4 regions of the Bradyrhizobium sp. AZCC 2230 genome follow, and region 1 is predicted to be linked to each of the others. Evidence: predicted binding sites of a transcription regulator. Region 1 holds the regulator's gene; each other region holds the start of a gene.

Evidence for each region. The regulator PhoB, encoded in region 1, activates phosphate uptake and scavenging genes when phosphate is short. The targets are predictions, from matches to a motif close to TGTCATNNANCTGTCAT.
Region 2: pstS (phosphate ABC transporter substrate-binding protein PstS) is a predicted target of PhoB. The motif match lies at 3,558-3,574, and genes of this name have one in related genera.
Region 3: phnC (phosphonate ABC transporter ATP-binding protein) is a predicted target of PhoB. The motif match lies at 2,002-2,018, and genes of this name have one in related genera.
Region 4: V1280_RS24255 (YdcH family protein) is a predicted target of PhoB. The motif match lies at 1,904-1,920, and genes of this name have one in related genera.

Annotation. Positions count from the first base shown of each region.
Region 1 is NZ_JAZHRS010000001.1:6,790,200-6,795,220, forward strand. Features, by position in the region: gene pstA (phosphate ABC transporter permease PstA) at 1-339, shown strand, start outside; gene pstB (phosphate ABC transporter ATP-binding protein PstB) at 336-1,157, shown strand; gene phoU (phosphate signaling complex protein PhoU) at 1,169-1,885, shown strand; gene phoB (phosphate regulon transcriptional regulator PhoB) at 1,908-2,615, shown strand; gene V1280_RS32420 (GcrA family cell cycle regulator) at 2,729-3,238, opposite strand; gene V1280_RS32425 (aspartate aminotransferase family protein) at 3,692-4,894, shown strand; gene argF (ornithine carbamoyltransferase) at 4,894-5,021, shown strand, end outside.
Region 2 is NZ_JAZHRS010000001.1:7,875,699-7,880,719, forward strand. Features, by position in the region: gene V1280_RS37555 (ABC transporter substrate-binding protein) at 1-1,203, shown strand, start outside; gene V1280_RS37560 (CaiB/BaiF CoA transferase family protein) at 1,241-2,434, shown strand; gene pstS (phosphate ABC transporter substrate-binding protein PstS) at 2,462-3,514, opposite strand; gene V1280_RS37570 (hypothetical protein) at 3,644-3,823, opposite strand; gene V1280_RS37575 (L,D-transpeptidase) at 4,146-5,021, shown strand, end outside.
Region 3 is NZ_JAZHRS010000001.1:5,580,373-5,585,393, forward strand. Features, by position in the region: gene phnE (phosphonate ABC transporter, permease protein PhnE) at 1-23, opposite strand, end outside; gene phnD (phosphonate ABC transporter substrate-binding protein) at 95-1,024, opposite strand; gene phnC (phosphonate ABC transporter ATP-binding protein) at 1,082-1,891, opposite strand; gene V1280_RS26760 (chloramphenicol acetyltransferase) at 2,066-2,725, shown strand; gene V1280_RS26765 (alpha-D-ribose 1-methylphosphonate 5-triphosphate diphosphatase) at 2,722-3,918, shown strand; gene V1280_RS26770 (DUF1045 domain-containing protein) at 3,937-4,641, shown strand; gene V1280_RS26775 (dihydrodipicolinate synthase family protein) at 4,745-5,021, opposite strand, start outside.
Region 4 is NZ_JAZHRS010000001.1:5,054,133-5,059,153, reverse strand. Features, by position in the region: gene V1280_RS24275 (GGDEF domain-containing protein) at 36-782, shown strand; gene V1280_RS24270 (hypothetical protein) at 844-1,095, opposite strand; gene V1280_RS24265 (hypothetical protein) at 1,117-1,335, opposite strand; gene V1280_RS24260 (YdcH family protein) at 1,472-1,678, opposite strand; gene V1280_RS24255 (YdcH family protein) at 2,006-2,188, shown strand; gene V1280_RS24250 (NAD(P)/FAD-dependent oxidoreductase) at 2,301-3,404, opposite strand; gene V1280_RS24245 (sensor domain-containing protein) at 3,610-5,021, shown strand, end outside.

The DNA of each region.
Region 1 (5,021 bases):
GAGGCGGCTTCCGCCCTTGGCCTGCCGCGCTCGCTGGTGATCAAGCGGATCGCTTATCGCGCTGCGCGCTCCGGTCTCATCACCGGCGTGCTACTCGCCACCGCCCGCGTCGCCGGCGAAACCGCGCCGCTGCTCTTCACCGCGCTGTCGAACCAGTTCTTCAGCCTCGGCCTGAACAAGACGATGGCGAACCTGCCGGTCACCATCAATAACTTCGTCCAGAGCCCCTACGCCTATTGGAAGCAGCTCGCCTGGAGCGGCGCGCTGCTGATTACCCTGACCGTGCTTGCCCTGAACATTGGCGCGCGCATTCTTGGCGCCGAGAGGACCGCAAAATGAGTGATGTTTCCGTATCGATGAGCGCGGCCGGCGGCCTGCCCCAGGCGCCGGTGCTGCCCGATGCCCCCGCCAAGGTGACGGTGCGCAATCTCAACTTCTATTACGGCGAGCACCACGCGCTGAAGAACATCAATATGGCGCTCGGCGCCAACCGCGTCACGGCCTTCATCGGCCCGTCCGGCTGCGGCAAGTCGACCCTGCTGCGCATCTTCAACCGGATGTACGACCTCTATCCGGGTCAGCGCGTCACCGGCCAGCTGATCCTCGACCAGACCAACATCCTCGACCCCAAGCTCGATCTCAACCTGCTGCGCGCCCGCGTCGGCATGGTGTTCCAGAAGCCGACGCCGTTCCCGATGACGATCTACGAGAACATCGCGTTTGGTATCCGTCTGTACGAGAAGATCTCGAAGTCGGAGATGGACGACCGCGTCGAGAAGGCGCTGCGCGGCGGCGCGCTGTGGAATGAGGTCAAGGACAAGCTCAACGCCTCCGGTCTGTCGCTCTCCGGCGGCCAGCAGCAGCGCCTCTGCATCGCCCGCACCGTCGCCGTGCGGCCCGAGGTGATCCTGTTCGACGAGCCCTGCTCGGCGCTCGATCCGATCTCGACCGCCAAGGTCGAGGAGCTGATCCAGGAACTGTCCGAGAACTATACGATCGCGATCGTGACCCACAACATGCAGCAGGCGGCCCGCGTCTCCGACAAGACCGCCTTCATGTATCTCGGCGAGCTGATCGAGTTCGACGACACCAGCAAGATCTTCACGTCGCCGACCGACCGGCGCACGCAGGATTACATCACCGGCCGGTTCGGCTGAGGAGACGGAATATGGGTTCTGAACATACCGCAAAGGCCTTCGACACCGACCTCCAGGAGCTCACGCGCCTGGTCGCCGAGATGGGCGGCATCGCCGAGCGCATGATCGTCGATTCCGTCGACGCGCTGATCCGCCGCGACGTCGCGCTCGGCCAGCGCGTCGTCACCACCGACGCCGAGCTCGACACGCTGCAGAAGAAGATCGAGGAGCGCGCCGTGCTCACGATCGCGCGCCGCCAGCCGATGGCGGTGGATCTGCGCGAGATCGTCGGCGCCATGCGCGTCGCCACCGATCTCGAGCGGATCGGCGACCTCGCAAAGAACATGGGCAAGCGCGTCGCGGCGCTGGAGACGGATTTCCATCCGCTCAAGCTGTTCCGCGGCCTCGAGCACATGACCGACCTCGTGCAGCAGCAGGTCAAATCGGTGCTGGATGCCTATGCCGCGCACGACCTGCCGGCGGCGATGGCGGTGTGGAAGGGCGACGAGGAAGTCGACGCCATCTGCACCTCGCTGTTCCGCGAGCTCCTCACCTACATGATGGAGGATCCGCGCAACATCTCGTTCTGCATCCACCTGATGTTCTGCGCCAAGAACATCGAGCGGATCGGCGACCACGCCACCAACATTGCCGAGACCGTGTTCTACATGATCGAAGGCCAGGCCATCACCGACAAGCGACCGAAGGGCGACATGACGACCTTCGCCACGACGGTCCCCAATACTTGAATCCTTAAGGAGCGACGACCCCATGGGCGCACGCATTATGGTGGTTGAGGACGAGGAAGCTCTTACCGAGCTCCTCCGCTACAACCTCGAAGGCGACGGCTATGACGTCGAGACGGTGATGCGCGGCGACGACGCCGACACCCGTCTCAAGGAGCACATCCCCGATCTGATCGTGCTCGACTGGATGTTGCCGGGACTATCCGGCATCGAGCTGTGCCGCAGGCTGCGTGCGCGGTCCGACACCAAGCAGCTGCCGATCATCATGCTCACCGCGCGCGGCGAGGAGAGTGAGCGGGTGCGGGGCCTGGCGACCGGCGCCGACGATTACATCGTCAAGCCGTTCTCGGTGCCCGAGCTGCTGGCGCGTGTGAAGGGCCTGCTCCGGCGCGCGAGCCCCGAGCGGCTCGCCACGGTGCTCGCTTTCGGCGATATCGAGCTCGACCGCGAAAAGCGTCGCGTGGCGCGCTCCGGCCGGCCGATCGATCTCGGTCCGACCGAATATCGCCTGCTTGAGTTCTTCCTGGAGCATCCCGGCCGCGTGTTCTCGCGCGAGCAGCTGCTCGACAGCGTCTGGGGTCGCGACATCTACATCGACGAGCGTACCGTCGACGTGCATATCGGCCGCCTGCGCAAGCTGCTCAATCTCGGCCGCGAGCAGGACCCGATCCGCACCGTGCGCGGTGCGGGCTATGCGCTCGATGATCGGTTCGCGAAGGCCGAGCAGGCCTGAGCGGACGGACCTCAAACAAAAAGCGCGCCGAAGGCGCGCTGATCTTCTGCCGATCGTCCCGGCCCCATGCGCAATTGCGCACCAGGCCCGGACGTTGTCGTTTGGAGCTGAGCCTACCGCGGCGGCTTCGCCGGAGCGCGCCGACGATCCGCTGCCGGCTGATACGCCACCCGCGAGTGCTGGGCGCAATAGGGCAGGCCGGAGAGCGCCTTGCCGCCGCAGAAGAAGAAATCCGGGCTCGAGGGATCGCCGACCGGCCAGTGGCAGGTGGCCTCGTTCAATTCGAGCAGCGACAGCCGCTGGCTCATCGGTACCACGTTGTCGTAGGTGACCGGTTCAGCCTCCACCTCGACCTCGAAGGCCTGCGCCAGCGCGGTGTTGCCGCGCGCGATGGGCCTGCTCACCCGCATCATGTGCTGCGCCGGACGCGCCTTGCGCGGCCGCGGAGCTGCCGAAGACGGGCTCTTGGCGCGGCCCGACAGGCCGAGCCTGTGCACCTTGCCGATCACGGCGTTGCGGGTGACATTCCCAAGCTCAGCGGCGATCTGGCTGGCCGAAAGTCCGGCCTCCCAGAGCTTTTTCAACTGCTCGACGCGATCGTCGGACCAGGTCAAAACCGTCATTGTAACCTTTCCTTCGCCGCGCGCCTGCCATCCTGGGGCGGCACGACGAATGCCTAAGCCTCGAAAAACCCGTGCCGCCAGAATCCCTTAAGGCTCGCCGGGCGCAATGAGACGCCCGAACGTTTACGCCGGTACATGAGGACTTTTGGGATCAGAACCGCTGCACGAGATGTCGTATCTGACAAGCCAAACGCTACAATATGGCGTGACTCACGCGCAAGAGTCCGCCGACTCGCTTCCACATGTTCCGTGGCCAAAACCCCGCAAATTTGGCACCGCAAGACTACGGAATCAGCGTTTCGCGGGGCTTTCCGGGCGGCATTGACACCAATGGTGCCAGGCATAAGATAGTGGTGCGTGCCGCCCTTAAAAGGCGGCACGTTTCGTTTTCCGGACCAATGATGCGCTGCGCAACGCACGTTCAGGCCGTCCGAAACATCCAAAGAGACCATCATGACCAATAGCGCCGCGCCGCATTTGCTCCCCGTTTTCGCTAGGGCCGACATCGGTTTCGAGCGCGGCGAAGGCTGCTGGCTGATCGCGACCAATGGCGATCGCTATCTCGATTTCACCTCGGGCGTGGCGGTGAATGCGCTCGGCCATGCCCATCCCGCGCTGGTCAAGGCGCTGCAGGAGCAGGCGACCAAGCTCTGGCACATGTCGAACCTGTTTCAGAGCCCGGACGGCGAGAAGCTCGCGAACCGGCTCTGCAACGAGAGTTTTGCGGACTTCGTGTTCTTCTGCAATTCCGGCGCGGAAGCGCTGGAGGGTGTGATCAAGCTGGTCCGCCATTATCACTTCTCCAAGGGACATCCGGAGCGCTACCGCATCATCACCTTCGAAGGCGCTTTCCACGGCCGCACGCTGGCGACGCTGGCTGCGACCGGCTCTGCAAAATATCTCGAAGGTTTCGGTCCGCCGATGGACGGTTTCGACCAGATCCCGCATGGCGACATCGAGGCCGTGAAGAAGGCGATCGGTCCGCAGACCGCCGGCATCCTGATTGAACCGATCCAGGGCGAGGGCGGCGTGCGTTCGGCGACGCCTTCCTTCCTGAGGGCGTTGCGTCAGCTCTGCGATGAGAAGGGCCTGCTGCTCGCCTTCGACGAGGTGCAGACCGGCATGGGCCGCACCGGCGATCTCTTCGCGCATCGGCGCACCGGCGTCACGCCTGACGTGATGTCGCTCGCGAAGGCGCTCGGCGGCGGCTTCCCGATCGGCGCGGTGCTGGCGACCGCGGACGCGGCCTCCGGCATGGGGCCCGGCTCGCACGGCTCGACCTTCGGCGGCAACCCGCTGGCGATCTCGGCTGCGAACGCCGTGCTCGACGTCATGCTCAAGCCCCGCTTCTTCGACCACGTGCAGAAGATGTCGCTGCTGCTCAAGCAGAAGCTCGCTTCCGTGATCGACCGTCACCCCGATGTCGTCAGTGAAGTCCGCGGCGAGGGGCTGCTGATCGGCATCAAGGCCGTGGTGCCCTCCGGCGATCTGGTCGCAGCGCTTCGCAACGAAAAGCTGCTCACCGTTGGTGCCGGCGACAATGTCGTACGCTTCCTGCCGCCCTTGATCGTCACCGAAGCCGAGATCGAGGACAGCATCGGCCGGCTCGAACGTGCCTGCACTGCGCTGTCCGGCAACAAGCGGGCGGCAAGCTGATGAGCAAGACGCCCAAGCACTTCCTGGATATCAACGAGCTGCCGCTGTCGGAGCTCAAGAGCATGCTCGCGGCCTCCTCCGCCATGAAGGCGAAGCAGAAGGCGCATCAGCCGGTCAAGCCGCTCGA
Region 2 (5,021 bases), 1.1 Mb from region 1:
CACACATTCAAGTTCATCGGCGGAGCCGTCGCTCTGCTTGCCGTCCTGGGCGCTGCCTCCGCCGCGACCGCCGGAAACTACGACACCGGCGCGACTGACACGGGCATCACGCTCGGCCAGACCATGCCCTATTCGGGACCGGCCTCGGCCTATTCGGCGATCGGCCGCGCCGAAATCGCCTATTTCAAGATGCTCAACGAGAAGGGCGGCATCAATGGCCGCAAGGTCGATCTTCTCAGCATGGACGACGCTTATTCGCCGGCGAAGACGGTCGAGCAGACGCGCCGGCTCGTCGAGAGCGACGAGGTCCTGGCGATGTTCTCGATGCTCGGTACCGGCCCGAACATCGCCGCGCAAAAATATCTCAACGTCAAGAAGGTCCCGCAGCTGTTCCCGTCGAGCGGCGCCAGCCGCTGGAACGATCCGCAGCATTTTCCCTGGACCACCGGTTCGCAGCCGACCTACCGGACTGAAGGGCGAATCTACGCCAGGTGGATTCTCGCGAACAAGCCCGACGCCAGGATTGCCGTCATCACGCCGAACGAGGATCCCGGCCGCGACTATCTCGCCGGCTTCAAGGAGGGCTTAGGCGAGCACGTCAACCAGATCGTGTCGGAAGCGGTGTACGAGACGACCGACGCGACCGTCGACTCGCAGATCGTCCAGTTCAAGGCCGCCGGCGCCGACGTTCTCTTCAACGAGTGCACGCCGAAATTCGCAGCGCAAGCGATCAAGAAGGTCGCCGAGCTCGGCTGGAAGCCGCAGATCATCGTTCCCGCCGTCTCCAATTCCGTCGGCTCCGTGCTGGCGCCGGCCGGGCTCGAGAATTCCGTCGGCATCGTCACCGGTGCCTTCCTGAAGGATCCCGGCGATCCGCGCTGGGAGAACGATGCCGGCATGAAGGCCTGGCGCGAATGGATGAAGACCTATAATTCCGGCGCTGATCCCGCCGACATCTTCAACGTCACCGGCTACACCATGGCGCAGATGATGGAGATGGTGCTGCAGCGCGCCGGCAATGATCTCACGCGTGCCAATTTGATGAAGCAGGCGCAGTCCTTCAAGGATGTCGAGCTGCCGATGCTGCTGCCCGGCATCAAGCTCAACACCTCGGCCGAGCAGGTGACGCCGATCCGCCAATTGCAGATGGCGCGCTTCAACGGAAAATCCTGGGAGCTGTTCGGCGACGTCCTCGGCGAATAGGCTCACCGTGATCGCTTCCTCCAACTGCAGTGAAGACATGACGACACCAACCGGCCCTCTCAGCGGCACCCGCGTTCTCGATCTGACGAGCGTTCTGTTCGGACCCTATGCCGCGCAGATGCTCGGTGATTGGGGCGCTGACGTCATCAAGATCGAGCCGCCGTCGGGCGACACCTGGCGCTACACCGGCGTGTTCCGGAACCGCGGCATGAGCGGCCAGTTCATGGCGGTCAACCGCAACAAGCGCAGCCTCGCGCTCGACCTGAAGCATCCGGACGGCAAGGCGGCGCTGGCCAGGCTGATCCCGACGGTCGACGCGCTCGTCACCAATGTGCGCCCCGCAGCCATGGCGCGGCTCGGCTTCGGTTATGGGGACTGCGCAAGGCTCAATCCGCGGCTCATTTATGCCGCCGCGACCGGTTTTGGCCAGGACGGCCCGTGGGCGGCACGGCCCGCCTTCGACGAGATCATCCAGGCGGCGTCGGGCCTGGCATCATCGATCGGATCGGACGAGGAGCCGCAATTCGTCCCGAGCCTGATCGGCGACAAGATCTGCGCCATGGCGATGGTTGGCGCGGTGTCGGCAGCCTTGTTCCGGCGCGAGCGCACCGGTCAGGGTCAGATGGTGGAAGTGCCGATGCTGGAGACGATCGCGGGCTTCAACAGCATCGAGATGCTCGGCGGCCACGCGTTCGATCCGCCGATCGGCCCGACCGGCTACAAGCGGATGAAGAACCGGCGTCCGGTGAAGACCAGGGATGGCTGGCTGACGATGCTGCCCTATTCGGGCGACAATTGGTGCGCCTTCTTCGAGGCCGTCGGCCGCCCCGAATTGAGTGACGAGCTCGGCGTGCGCGATCCCGTGCTGCGCTCGCAGAACATCGACAAGGTCTACGACCGCATGAGCGAGATCGGGCCGACCCGCACCACGGCGGAGTGGGAGGAGCTGTTGCTGCGGCTGGACGTGCCGCACACCGCCTTTGCCCGGCTCACCGAGATCGGCGACCAGCCGCATCTTGCGGCGGTCGGCTTGTTCGCGGATATCGATCATCCCACGGAAGGGCGGATCCGCCAGGCCCGCCCCGCGACAAAGTTCTCCGAAAGCCCGGCCGGCATCCATCGTATGGCGCCGCGCCTTGGCGAGCATTCGCGCGAGGTGTTGCGCGAAGCAGGCCTGAGCGATGCCGAGATCGAAACGCTCGTTGCGAACAAGGCAGTCGGCGCGCCGTAAACCTGGCGCGCCAACTGACGCGGAGTGTTATCGCTCGCTGCTGGCCGACGCGGTCATGGTCGCCGGTCCAAAGCTCTGCTGCCAGTACATTTCGACCTGCTGGACCAGGGTCTGCGGCAGCGGAACATAGTTGAGCGTTTCGGCCTGCGTCTTGCCGCTCTCCAGCGACCAGCGCACGAAGGCGATGACCGCAGCCGATCGCTCTGGCGACTTCGGCTGCTTCGGCATCACCACGAACGTCGTTGCCGTGATCGGATAGGCATCCTCGCCCGGCGCGTTGGTGAGGACGAGGTGGAAATCCCTGTCCGCCGTCCAGTCCGCGCTCGAAGCCGCCGCCTGGAACGACGCGGCGTCGGGGACGACGAAATTGCCGGCGCTGTTCTGCACCGCGCCGAACGAGATCTTGTCGAGCCGTTGCAGCGCGTAGGCATATTCGAGGTAGCCGATCGAGCCGGGCACCAGGCCGACAAGCGAGGCGACACCGTCATTGCCTCGTCCGCCGAGGCCGACCGGCCATTCGATGGCAGTGCCTTCACCGACGGATGTCTTCCATTGCGGGCTGACCTTGGAGAGATAGTTCGACCAGTTGAACGTCGTGCCGGAGCCGTCGATGCGATGCACGACGGTGATCGGCGCGTTCGGCAACCTCACGTCAGGGTTGATGGCGCGAATGGCCGGATCGTTCCAGCTCTTGATCCTGCCGAGATAGATGCCCGCGAGCACCTCGCCCGAAAAATGCATCTGGCCGGGCTTGACGCCGTCGATGTTGACGACCGGAACGACGCCGCCGATCACGATCGGAAACTGGATCATGCCGAGCTTCTCGAGTTCGATGGGATCGAGCGGCATGTCGGTGGCGCCGAAATCGACGGTAGCCTTCTTGATCAAGCCAATGCCGATGCTCGATCCCACCGCCTGATAGGTCACGGTGTTGCCGGTCTTCGCCTTGTAGGCGTCGATCCATTTCGCCATCACGGGCGAAACGAAGGTTGAACCTGCGCCCGTGGTGTCGGCAGCGAAGCTCTGCGTTGCGACGACGAGGGCGGTGAGGACGATCGGGAGCCTGAGATGTTTCATCATGGGCGCGAAGCTAGCAGCGCGCCCGGCGAGCCTCTGTGGTTTATGTCACAAAAATGTAATGGAAATGAAAAGCATCTGGTTCGGCTGCAACGTGATGTGGAGCCCAGAGCAACTGAAAAAACGCCGGGCTCACGATCCGAGATTGCGGGCAACGCTGATCAGGACGGCCGCAAGCACGGCCAGCGACATCGAGACCGCGAGGCTTTTAACCAGACTCCTGGTCGGGCTTTTGGAAAAGACGACGAAGCCGGTGGCGAGGAGCGCCAGCCCGGCCACGGTCGCCGCAATCTGCGAGAGATTTGAGGACACCTGTTCATCCTTCGATACGGTGTTTGGCGAATTTATCGCCAACGTTCCTGCGGCTTGACGCAATTCTCTGTGATTCCGGTCACATCCCGTCCCGCCGCCTCCGAGGGCTGACATTCTGCCGCAGCGCGCCGGCCAGCTCCAGGCCAGCCCCGGCGGCGGACCGCCCTTCCGCCCGCGCGGGCCGTCGTATATGAGAGTTTCGTCGCCGGAACGGACCGAATATCGCCGGAAACGGAACAGATGGTGGCTGCGATTTCTTAATCCAAAGATCGCAATCTGATCGATGATCGACGCAAGTGCGGACAGGCAACCGGGGAATGGCATGAAAGACCTGATGACGACGGCGCAATCTAATGGAGTGATGCGGCGTTGGGGGGCTTCCGGAATTGTGATGTTCGCGGCGGCGGTCGCGCTGGCCGCCCCGAGCGCAGCCCTTGCCGCCAAGCAGCCGCGCCAGACCGCCGAGGCGGTAGCGCAGCGCGAGGCCGGCGAGCCGATCATGGCGATCGTGTCGATCAAGAGCCAGCAGGTCACGTTCTACGATTCCGAGGGCTGGATCCTCCGTGCGCCGGTCTCGACCGGCACGACCGGGCGCGAGACGCCCGCCGGCGTCTTCGCCGTCATCGAAAAGGACAAGGACCACCACTCCTCGATGTATGACGATGCCTGGATGCCGAACATGCAGCGCATCACCTGGAACGGCATCGCGCTGCATGGCGGGCCGCTGCCCGGCTATGCCGCCTCGCATGGCTGCGTGCGCATGCCCTTTCCCTTCGCCGAGGGCCTGTTCGACAAGACCAATATCGGCATGCGGGTGATCATCTCGCCGAACGACGCCGCTCCGGTCGATTTCTCGCATCCCTCGCTGTTCGTGCCGAGCAAGGAGGCCATCGCGGCGGCGCCCGCGCGTGCCGACAAGCTCTCGGCCGAGGCGGAGGTGGCGGTGAGCGCGGCTGATGAAGCCAAGAAGGCCGCGGCAGCGGCCGCGAAGGACGCGCAATCGCTTCCGGCGTCGCTGCGCAAGCTCGAGCAGCAGAAGGTCCGCGCCGACGCCGAGAATGCCTATGCCGACAAGCTGGTTGCCAACGCCAAGACCGACCAGGCCAAGGCAAAGGCCGACGAGCTGAAGCAGAAGGCTGCCACCAAGGCTGCTGATGCGGCAACTCAGCTGGACGCCGCCAAGGCCGCGGCGCAGCCG
Region 3 (5,021 bases), 1.2 Mb from region 1:
AGAATCGAAGCGGCGAGCGTCATGTGTTCGGCGGTCCATCAAGAAAAAGAGCCGGGTCCATCGACCCGGCTCGAGTAGCATCGTCCTGACGAGTTCAGGACGCCTTCTTGCGCAAAGCATCGACGAACTTAATCAGGTCGATGGTCTTGTTGTAATCGTCATTGGCGATCGGCTCCCACGGCTTGTTCTTGCCGTCGGAGAGTTTCTTGAACGCCTCGGGATCCTTCTGGGCCGCATCCAGGAAGGCCTTCTTGATCGCAGCCTTCATGTCATCCGGCAGGTCGCTGAGATAGGCGTAGGGCGAATTGATGATGAGGTCGGACTTCACGATGATGCGGAAGTCTTCCTTCTTCATCACGGTGCCGTCTGACGACTTCACCATGCCCTTGTTGAGCATGCGGGTCAGGTTCGAATCGTCGTCGGCGTTCCACCAATTGGCGGCAACGTCGACGGTGCCCTGGGCCAGTGCCAGTACGGCGTTCTCGTGGCTGCCGGTGAAGAGCACCTTGGAGAAATAGGCGTCCGGATCAATGCCCAACGCGTTCAGCTTGAAACGGGGCATGTTGTTGCCGGAAGTAGAATTCGGATCAACAAGCCCGAGATTCTTGCCCCTGAGGTCCTCGATCTTCTGGTACGGCGACTTCGCCAGCACGTAGAACACCGAGTAATAGCCCTTCGAGCCGTCGGCGTTGACGTCGATCACGAAAGCGTCGGTCTTGACGCCGGTCAGGCGGGCGCGCGCGAACGAGGCCGGACCGTAATAGCCGATGTGGATGTTGCCGGCGCGCTGACCTTCGATGACGGCCGCGTAGTCGTTGGCGACGCGCAGCGTCACCTTGATGCCGAGTTCCTTCGACAGATAGTTGATGAAGGGCCCGTAGCGCTCGGTGACGCCGGAGCCGTTCTCGGCCGGGATCACGGCGAAGGTGATTTCGGGATATTTCGTCTTCCAGTCTTCGGCGGACGCGGATCCGGCGAAGGTCAGCGCGGCGGCGCCGGCAAGAATGAGTCTGCGAGTGATCATGATACCCTCTTCATCGGTTGGGGTCGGTTGACGCAAAACTTGACTTCAGTCCGCCGCTCAGGCGGCGGCAGCGGTTCCGAGCGCCGGGACGCCTTCGGGTGCCGGCGCGGGCGTTCCGCCCATGACATCGTTGGCTTCGAGATCGTAGAGCTCACGTGCAACAAGATCCGTCAGCGCGGCCGGCGCGCCGTCGAACACCACCCGCCCTGCCGACATGCCGATCAGGCGGTCGCAATAGCTGCGCGCCAGGTCGAGCGAATGCAGATTGCAGAGCACGGTGATGCCGAAATGCTTGTTGATGCGCAGCAGCGCATCCATGACGATTTTGGTGTTGCGCGGATCGAGCGAGGCGATCGGCTCGTCGGCGAGGATGATGTCGGGCTGCTGCACCAGCGCGCGGGCGATCGCGACGCGCTGCTGCTGGCCACCGGAGAGCTGGTCGGCGCGCTGCGCGGCCAGCGAGGCGATGTCGAACTGTTCGAGCGCCGACATCGCCAGCGCCTTGTCCTGCTCCGGCCAGGTCTGCGTCAGCGAGCGCCAGGCCGGCATGGTGGCAAGGCGGCCCATCAGCACATTGGTCAGCACATCGAGCCGGCCGACGAGGTTGAATTGCTGGAAGATCATCGCGGAGCGAGCGCGCCACTGCCGCAGCTCCTTGCCGCGCAGCGCGGTGACGTCGAGACCATCGAACAGGATACGGCCCTGCGTCGGGGTCGCGAGCCGATTGATCATGCGCAGCATGGTCGACTTGCCGGCGCCGGAGCGCCCGATCACACCGACGAAGCCGCCGGGAGCAATTTGAAACGAAGCGTCGTCCACCGCGGCTTTTGCGCCGAAGCGGCACGTCAGACCTTCAACCACCAGCATGCAGGGCTCCAGAGTAGCTGGCGTCCACCGCTAATCCCGGCACTTGACACTTGTGTGACACGCGCCGTGCAGTGCGGCGATGCAACACACCTCATCCCCTGTCATTGTATCGTCATGACATTGTCATCGAGCCGCTCGAAGACGAGCGCCTACCCTCAAGCTTTCGGATGCAACATGGCCGGCAAAGTGCTTTCGGTCGAACCGACCATCGATCCTTCGGCGAAGCTGCACGAGACCCGGCTCGGCGCCTATACCGAGGTCGGCGCGCGCACGATCCTCCATGAGGTCGCGATGGGCGATTACTCCTACGTCGTCAACGACGCGCAGATCACCTACACCACCATCGGAAAGTTCTGCTCGATCGCGGCCATGACGCGGATCAATCCGGGCAATCATCCGATGCATCGCGCCACCCAGGCGCACTTCACCTACCGCTCCAGCGCCTACTTTCCGGGCGAGAGCGACGACACCAATTTCTTCGACTGGCGGCGTCAGCATCACGTCCATATCGGCCATGACGTCTGGATCGGTCATGGCGCGGTCGTGCTGCCGGGCCGCAACATCGGCACCGGCGCGGTGATCGCAGCGGGTGCCATCGTCACCAAGGACGTGCCGGCCTATACCATCGTCGCCGGTAATCCGGCGCGGATCGTGCGGCGCCGGTTCTCCGAAGCGGTTGCCGGACGGCTGGCCAGGCTGGCATGGTGGGACTGGGATCACGACAAATTGCGTGAAGCCCTGCCCAATTTCCGCAGGCTCGCAATTGAAGATTTCCTGACGGCATACGAAGCAGGGGCAAGTTCCTCTTCCAGCAAACGAAGCGCGGTCGCGTGACAGACATTTTCATCGAAGGTGGCCGGACCCTGATCGGCTCCGAGCTCGCCGAAACCTCCCTTGGCGTCTCCGGAACGGACATTGCTCAAATCGATGCGTCACGTGGCCGCTCTCGGCTCGCGATCGATGCGCGCAACCTGCTGGTGCTGCCCGGCATCGTCGATCTCCATGGCGATGCCTTCGAGCGGCAGATGATGCCGCGCGCCGGCGTCGATTTCCCGATCGATGTCGCACTGGCCGACACCGATCGCCAGGTCATCAGCAACGGCATCACCACGGTGTTCCACGCCACGACCTGGTCGTGGGAGCCGGGCCTGCGCAGCGGCGACAATGCAAAACGCCTGCTCGAGGCGATCGAACGGCAGCGTCCCCAATTTGCCGCCGACACTCGCTTCCACCTGCGGCACGAGACCTACAATCTCGATGCCGAAGACGAGATCGGCCGGTGGCTGGCCGAGGGTCGCGTCGACCTGTTCGCCTTCAACGACCACATGGATGGAGTCGTCGCCGAAATCTCCAATCCGCGCAAGCGCAACCGCATGGTGGAGCGCACCGGGCTGTCGGGCGAGGATTTCGACAAGCTCGTTGCGCGTATCGTGTCGCGTGCCGCCGATGTTCCGGCTTCGATCACCCGGCTTGCTGCAGCGGCACGCGGCGCCGAGGTGCGGATGCTCTCGCATGACGATGCGACTCCGGCGATGCGCCGGGATTTTCGCAGCCTCGGCGTGACGCTCGCCGAATTTCCGGTCAACGAGGAGACGGCGCGCGAAGCCGCAGATCATGGCGACGCCATCGTCTACGGCGCGCCGAACGTCGTGCGCGGCGGCAGCCACACCGGCTGGACCAAGGCCTCCGACATGATCGCGAAGGGGCTCTGCTCGGTGCTGGCATCCGACTATTACTATCCGGCGCCGCTGCTCGCTGCCTTCCGTCTTGCCGCAGACGGCGTGCTACCGCTGACGGAAGCCTGGAAGCTGATCTCGTCGGCACCGGCGCAAGCCACAGGCCTGACCGATCGCGGCACGCTCGCCGCCGGACATCGCGCCGACATCCTGTTGGTCGACGATAGCGCGTCGCAGCGGCCGCGGCTTGTCGCGGTGATCGCCGCCGGCAAGCTCGCGCATCTCACCGATGCGACGCGGCTGCTCGCTACTGCGGCGGCGCCGGCGCGCGAGACTGTCGTTGCGGCATAAATTGGTTATGCTCCGGCAATGACAGGTTTTCCCCGCTACGCGATCTATTTCGCCGCCGGCGCCGACAATGTGCTGTCCCGCTTCGGCGCCGAGTTGCTCGGCTATGATGCCTATACGAGCGACGAGCTTTCGTTTCCGCAAGGCACCCTGCATGCCGTGCCGGACTGGCGCGACATTACCGCCGATCCCCGCAAATACGGCTTTCACGGCACGCTGAAGGCGCCGATGGCGCTGGTATCAGGCAACACAGAGGCCGAGCTCAAGGCTGCCTGCGCGACATTCGCCGCGAAGGCGCGGCCGATGCCGGTGATCCAGCCGGTGGTCGATGCCATCAGCGGCTTCATCGCCGTCATTCCGGCTGAGCCGGTCGACGCGCTCCTGCAACTGGCAGCCGACTGTGTCCGCGATTTCGATTCCTTCCGTCCGGCCCTGACAGCGGAAGAGCGCGCGCGGCGAAAACCCGAAAAGCTCAGCGCGCGCCAGCGCGAGTATCTCGACCGCTGGGGTTATCCCTACGTGATGGAAGAATTCCGCTTCCATATGACGCTGACGGGACGGCTGGATGCGGAGCGGCGCGGGCCGATTCTGGAGATGCTGCGGGCGAGGTTTGCCACGCTGAAGCTCGACGCGCTGGCGATCGATCGTATCGCGCTGTTTAAGCAGGATGATGCCAAGGCTCGCTTCCGGATCATCGGCGAGTGGCCGCTGGCACCGGCCTCGTAGGGTGGGCAAAGGCGCGAAGCGCCGTGCCCACCATTCTTCGTGACAGCAACGGGTGGTGGGCACGCTCCGCTTTGCCCACCCTACGACAGCGGAGTGCGTGACTCTACTTCCCCCAGCGCAGCGCCAGCGCGTCACGCTCCTTGGCCAATTCCAGCAATCCCGCGCGCGTCGCCGGATGCAGCGGCTGCAGCGGATGCCGCACCGCGTCCGACTTGATCACACCGCCGGCCTGCATCATCGCCTTGCAGGCGATCAGGCCGCATTGGCGGTTCTCGTAGTTGATCAGCGGCAGCCAGCGTTCATAGGCGGCCTTCGCCTCCTCGCGCTTGCCGGCAAAATAGGGATCGATGATCTGGCGAATGCCGTCGGGATAGCCGCCG
Region 4 (5,021 bases), 1.7 Mb from region 1:
TGAATCCCCGCAAGCCTTCATTGAGCAGGATGCCCATGAAGAAACCAAAAAGGGCGACCGCTGCGAAGGCCAAAAAAGGCCGAAAAACCAGCGGGAGCCGAACGAAAACTGCACCCAAGCGGCCCGCAGCTGCGGCGGCGCGCCCCGCGCCCGCAGCCCGCGCCGCCAAGGAAACCAGCAAGGAAACCAGCAAGAAAACCAAGGATACCAGCAAGGCGGCCATCCGCGGCCTGCGGACCAAGCTCACGCAAGCGCTGCGGCGCGTCGCCGAGCTTGAGGCGGCGGCCGACACCGATTTCCTGCTGGATATCCCCAACCGGCGCGGCTTCGAGCGCGAGCTCCAGCGCGCCGTCGCCTACATGAAGCGCTACCGCGCCAGCGGCGCGCTGATCGTGCTCGACGTCGACCGGTTGAAGCCGATCAACGATTCTTTCGGTCATGGCGCCGGCGACCAAGTGCTGAAGGCGATCGCCGCGACGCTGACACGGCAGATCCGCGCCTCCGACGTGGTCGGCCGTCTCGGTGGTGACGAGTTTGCCCTGCTGTTGTGGAATCTCAGCGAGACCGACGCCAAGGCGAAGGCTGTGATCTTCGAGCAGGCGATCGACGATTTGTCGTTCACCTTTCGCGGCCAGCACGTGACGGCGGGCGCCTCCGCCGGTGTCGCGTTGCTCGGTGCGCAGTCCGATGCCGTCCGCGCGCTGGAGGAGGCTGACGCCGCCATGTATGTGCGCAAGGCCCATCGGCGGCACGAGCCGCGGATCAGGCTTGTGAGCAGCTAGAGCATGATCCGGAAAAGTGTGCAGCGGTTTTCCGAAAAGATCATGCTCAAACAATAACGCTTTACAGCGTTGCAAGGTCTTCCGGCACGTTGCCGAATTTGCGCAGCAGCGTGGCATCACCGAATTCGCCGGTCATGGGATCGCCGCTGCGGCTGAACGCGACCGCGCCGATATGGCCGGCACCGCGCGACAAGGCCTCGGCGCGTCGCAGCGCAGCCGTCGAGCTCTGGCACTCTTCGGCGGCGCCCGCGACAGGCGATCCGTCGGCATCGATCAGAAAAGGCATTGCAACGTAGTAGGTGACGTCCGACATGGCGTTGCTCCGGTGATGAACTCAAGCGGCGCCGCTCTTGCCCCGCGTCCAGCTGCGCGAGGTCTCGGGAATGCAGCCGGCCGCAATCGCGGCCTGCAGCTCTTCCAGTTCGGCTTCCAGATATTCGTTGGCCATGATCAGCGCCTTGATGGTGCTGCGCAGATTGCCGTCACACATCGCGATCGCTTGATCGCACGCTTGCTCATAATAGCTGTTGTCGAGAAGGGCCGGGGCTGACATCTGCGGTGTCCTTGCGGGTTGTCCTTGGGCGTTTCCTTGGACGTTTCCTTGGGCGTCGGGGGCGAGATTTATGTTCCTCTTTTGTTCTTTTTGAGTCAAGCGGATTCATGCGCGGCAATCCGCGACTGCTCGCGGATCAGGCGATGATGTCGGGCGTGATCTGGTCTTCGATGAAGGCGATACGGTCGCGCAACAACAGCTTGCGTTTCTTCAACCGCTGTAACCGCAATAGGTCGGGGGCGGGCGATTGATGCAGTGCATCGATCGCCGCATCGAGATCTCGGTGTTCCTGCTGCAACCGGGTGAGCTCGGTTTCGAGCTCACGCTCGTCTTCATTGGTCATGTCTGCGGTGGCCGAAAACCGATAGGCTGAAATTAAGGCTGTGGATGCCCTGTGGAAATTATCGTCCTTGCGCGGCGTGATCGCAAGCGATCTGCGGCCTTCGCCTACCGCTCCCTCGCAAGATATTTCAACGATTCGCTGCGGCGTTGCGCAAGCGCATTGATATCATGGATTTTTCACCAATTGGTTCCTTACTCACGGTTCATTACATATGAATTTTCAAAAATGACGGTGCGACGACGGATACCCATCGACAGATCGAATCGGTGATGTACACTTCCCCGTCCGGATCGAATCCAAGGTTCACCCCTACCGAGGAGGTTTCGAATGACAATTCAGGCACATCTGGTTGAATTGGAACGGAAGCACAAAACTCTCGAAAACGAATTGCACGATGCTCTCGTGCACCTTTCAACAGACGACCTGCAAATTGTTGAGTTGAAGCGCCGGAAGTTGATGGTCAAGGACCAGATCGAGCGTCTGAAGCACACCGGCGACACGCTTCACTAGTAAACCCCGTAACAGCGTAAAGTTTGATCGTATCCTTTCAGGCAGGGGTGAGAGCCTTTGCGCTCATCCCTGCTGTAGGTACGCAACTCGCGCAACCGTCATTGCGCAGTGGTTAGATCTCTGCGAGCTCCGCGACGTGGTCTGCGATCGCGAGCGACGATGTCAGTCCCGGCGATTCGATGCCGAACAGATTGACCAGACCCGCGACGCCATGGTCGCGCGGACCCTGCATCAGGAAATCCTGCGTCGCTACGGCCGGCGGCACGATCTTCGGGCGGATGCCCGAATAGCTCGGCATCAACGCGCCATCGGGAAGCGTCGGCCAGTATTTGCGGATCGCAGGATAGAAGCGTTCGGCGCGTGACGGATCGACCTCATAGTCGATCGTCTCGATCCATTCGACGTCGGGGCCGAAGCGCGCCTGTCCTGCCATGTCCAGCGTGAGATGCACGCCGAGTCCGCCGGGCTCGGGCACCGGATAGATCAGGTGCGAGAATGGTGCGCGCGCGTTGCAGCTGAAATAGTTTCCCTTGGCGAGATAGGCCGGCGGAATCCGGTCGATCGGCATGCCCTCGATGTGGCGTGCCACGGTCGTCGCCGAAAGCCCGGCGGCGTTGACGAGCAGGCCGCATTGCAGCGTCATCGGCGCTTCGCCGCCGGCTTCGATCTCGATCATTCCGGCGTCCGCCTTGGCGCGGATCAGCGGTGTGTGAAACGCAAAGGCCGCGCCGGCTGCCTCGGCCTCGCCGCGCAGCGAGAGCATGTAGGCATGGCTGTCGATGATGCCGGTCGACGGCGACAGCAGCGCGGCGTCGCAGGCCAGCGCCGGCTCCAGCGCGCGCGCGGCTTCGCCCGAGAGCAACTGCATGTCGAGCACGCCGTTGGCCTCAGCATGCGCCTTGATCGATTGCAGCTTCTCGGTCTCCTTTGCATTGGTCGCGACGATCAGCTTGCCGCAATTCTTGTGCGGGATGCCGCGCTCGCCGCAATAGCGGTAGAGCGCATGCTTGCCGCTGACGCACATGCGCGCCATCCAGCTTCCGGCGCGGTAGTAGATCCCGGCATGGATCACCTCGCTGTTGCGTGACGAGGTGATGGTGCCGATGGCCTCGGCTTCCTCGAGCACGATCACTTCGCGCCCGGCCTGGGCCAGCTTCCGGGCCACCGCGAGCCCGACCACGCCGGCTCCGATGACGACGCAGTCGACCCTATCCATGGTTGCGCAGAAGTCCCGTTGAAATTGCCGAGAGGGCCGGTTTGCCTGGGAAACGCGCCGCGCGGCCGTTGTCCATTAAGGAAGCATTTATCATGTCAGGGCAATTGCCGTATTTCGCGTCAGATTTTTCTGTTGGGCGTACAGGCGTTTACCCGATCCAAACCCGTGAAGCCAGACAATCCGGAGTTGAAATCGCGGGTGGCTGATGGCTGAGAAGAACTGGCAGGAAGGCAGCATGCTTCCGATTGCTGTGCAGGCCGTCGTGTGCCTGGCCAGCGCGGTCGCGCCTTCGCGTGCCTATGCCGACAGCCTCAATCCGCCGAGCGATCTCGGCAATCTCGACCCCAATTTGATCTGGGAAGCGCTGATTGGGGGCGTTGTCGTCTGCGCCTTCCTCGCGGCCGTCGCGCTGTGGATCCATTCCGCGCTGCGCCGGAGCAAGCGTTCGCAGTTGCGGCGCAACGCCTTCGTCTCCTCCGCCATGAACAATCTCAACCAGGGCGTGGTGATGACGGATGCGCAGCGGCGCATCATCTTCTGCAACGACCGCTATATCGAGATCTACGGCCTGACGCGCTCGGACCTGTGGACCGGCATGACCGGCTACGACATCCTCGAGTTGCGGCGCCAGCGCGGCGTCCTCGCCGTCTCCGATGACGACTTCTACGAGAAGGCGGCAAGCTCCAACGGCCTGATCACCGAACTGCCGGATGGCCGCGCTATCCTGGTTAAATATTTCGTTCTGCCGAACGGCGGCTCGGTGGCGACCCATCTCGACGTCAGCGAGCAGCGCAAGCTGTCGCGGCAGCTCGCCTCGACCAAGCAATTCCTGGAAACGGTGCTGGACAACGTGCCGGCCTGCGTGGCCGCGAAGAACATCGAGGACGGCCGCTACATCTTCGCCAACCGTGCCTATGAGCGGTTCTGGGGCTTTTCGCGCGATCAGGTCGTCGGCAAGAATGCGCGCGAGCTGTTCGACCCGAAATCGGCGGCGAGCATCGAGGCGACCGACCGGGCCGCGCTGCTGGCGCCTGAAGGACAGTATCGCAACGAATTCGAGGTTGAGGTCCAGCGCGACCAGGCCCGGCGCATGGTGGCCTCGATCCGCATCGTGGTCCGCAACGAGAGCAACAAGCCGGAATTCCTGCTGGTGGTGTTCGAGGACATCACCGATCGGCAATCGCTGTCGGTGGAGCTGGAGAACACCAAGAAGTTCCTCGAGCTCGTGGTCGACAATATTCCGGTGGCGCTGATCGTGGAGCAGGTCAAGGATGGCCGCTACCTGCTCGCCAACCGCAGCGCCGAGACGATCCTCAACCGCAGGCGCGAGGAAGCGACCGGCCTGACCGCCTCCGACATCTTCAACGCCAAGGAAGCCAAGCTGATCATCGCGCGCGACGAGGCCGCGATCAAGAAGCGCGGGATGATCACCGAGGAGCATCCGATCTCCACCAAGGACGGCCTGCGCCTGTTCCTGACCCGGCGGGCCACGGTGCTCAACGATGCCGGCGAGCCGCAATATCTGATCAAGACCCACGAGGACGTCACCAACCGCCGGCAGACCGAGTCGCGGATGGCGCACATGGCCTATCATGACGGCCTCACGGATTTGCCGAA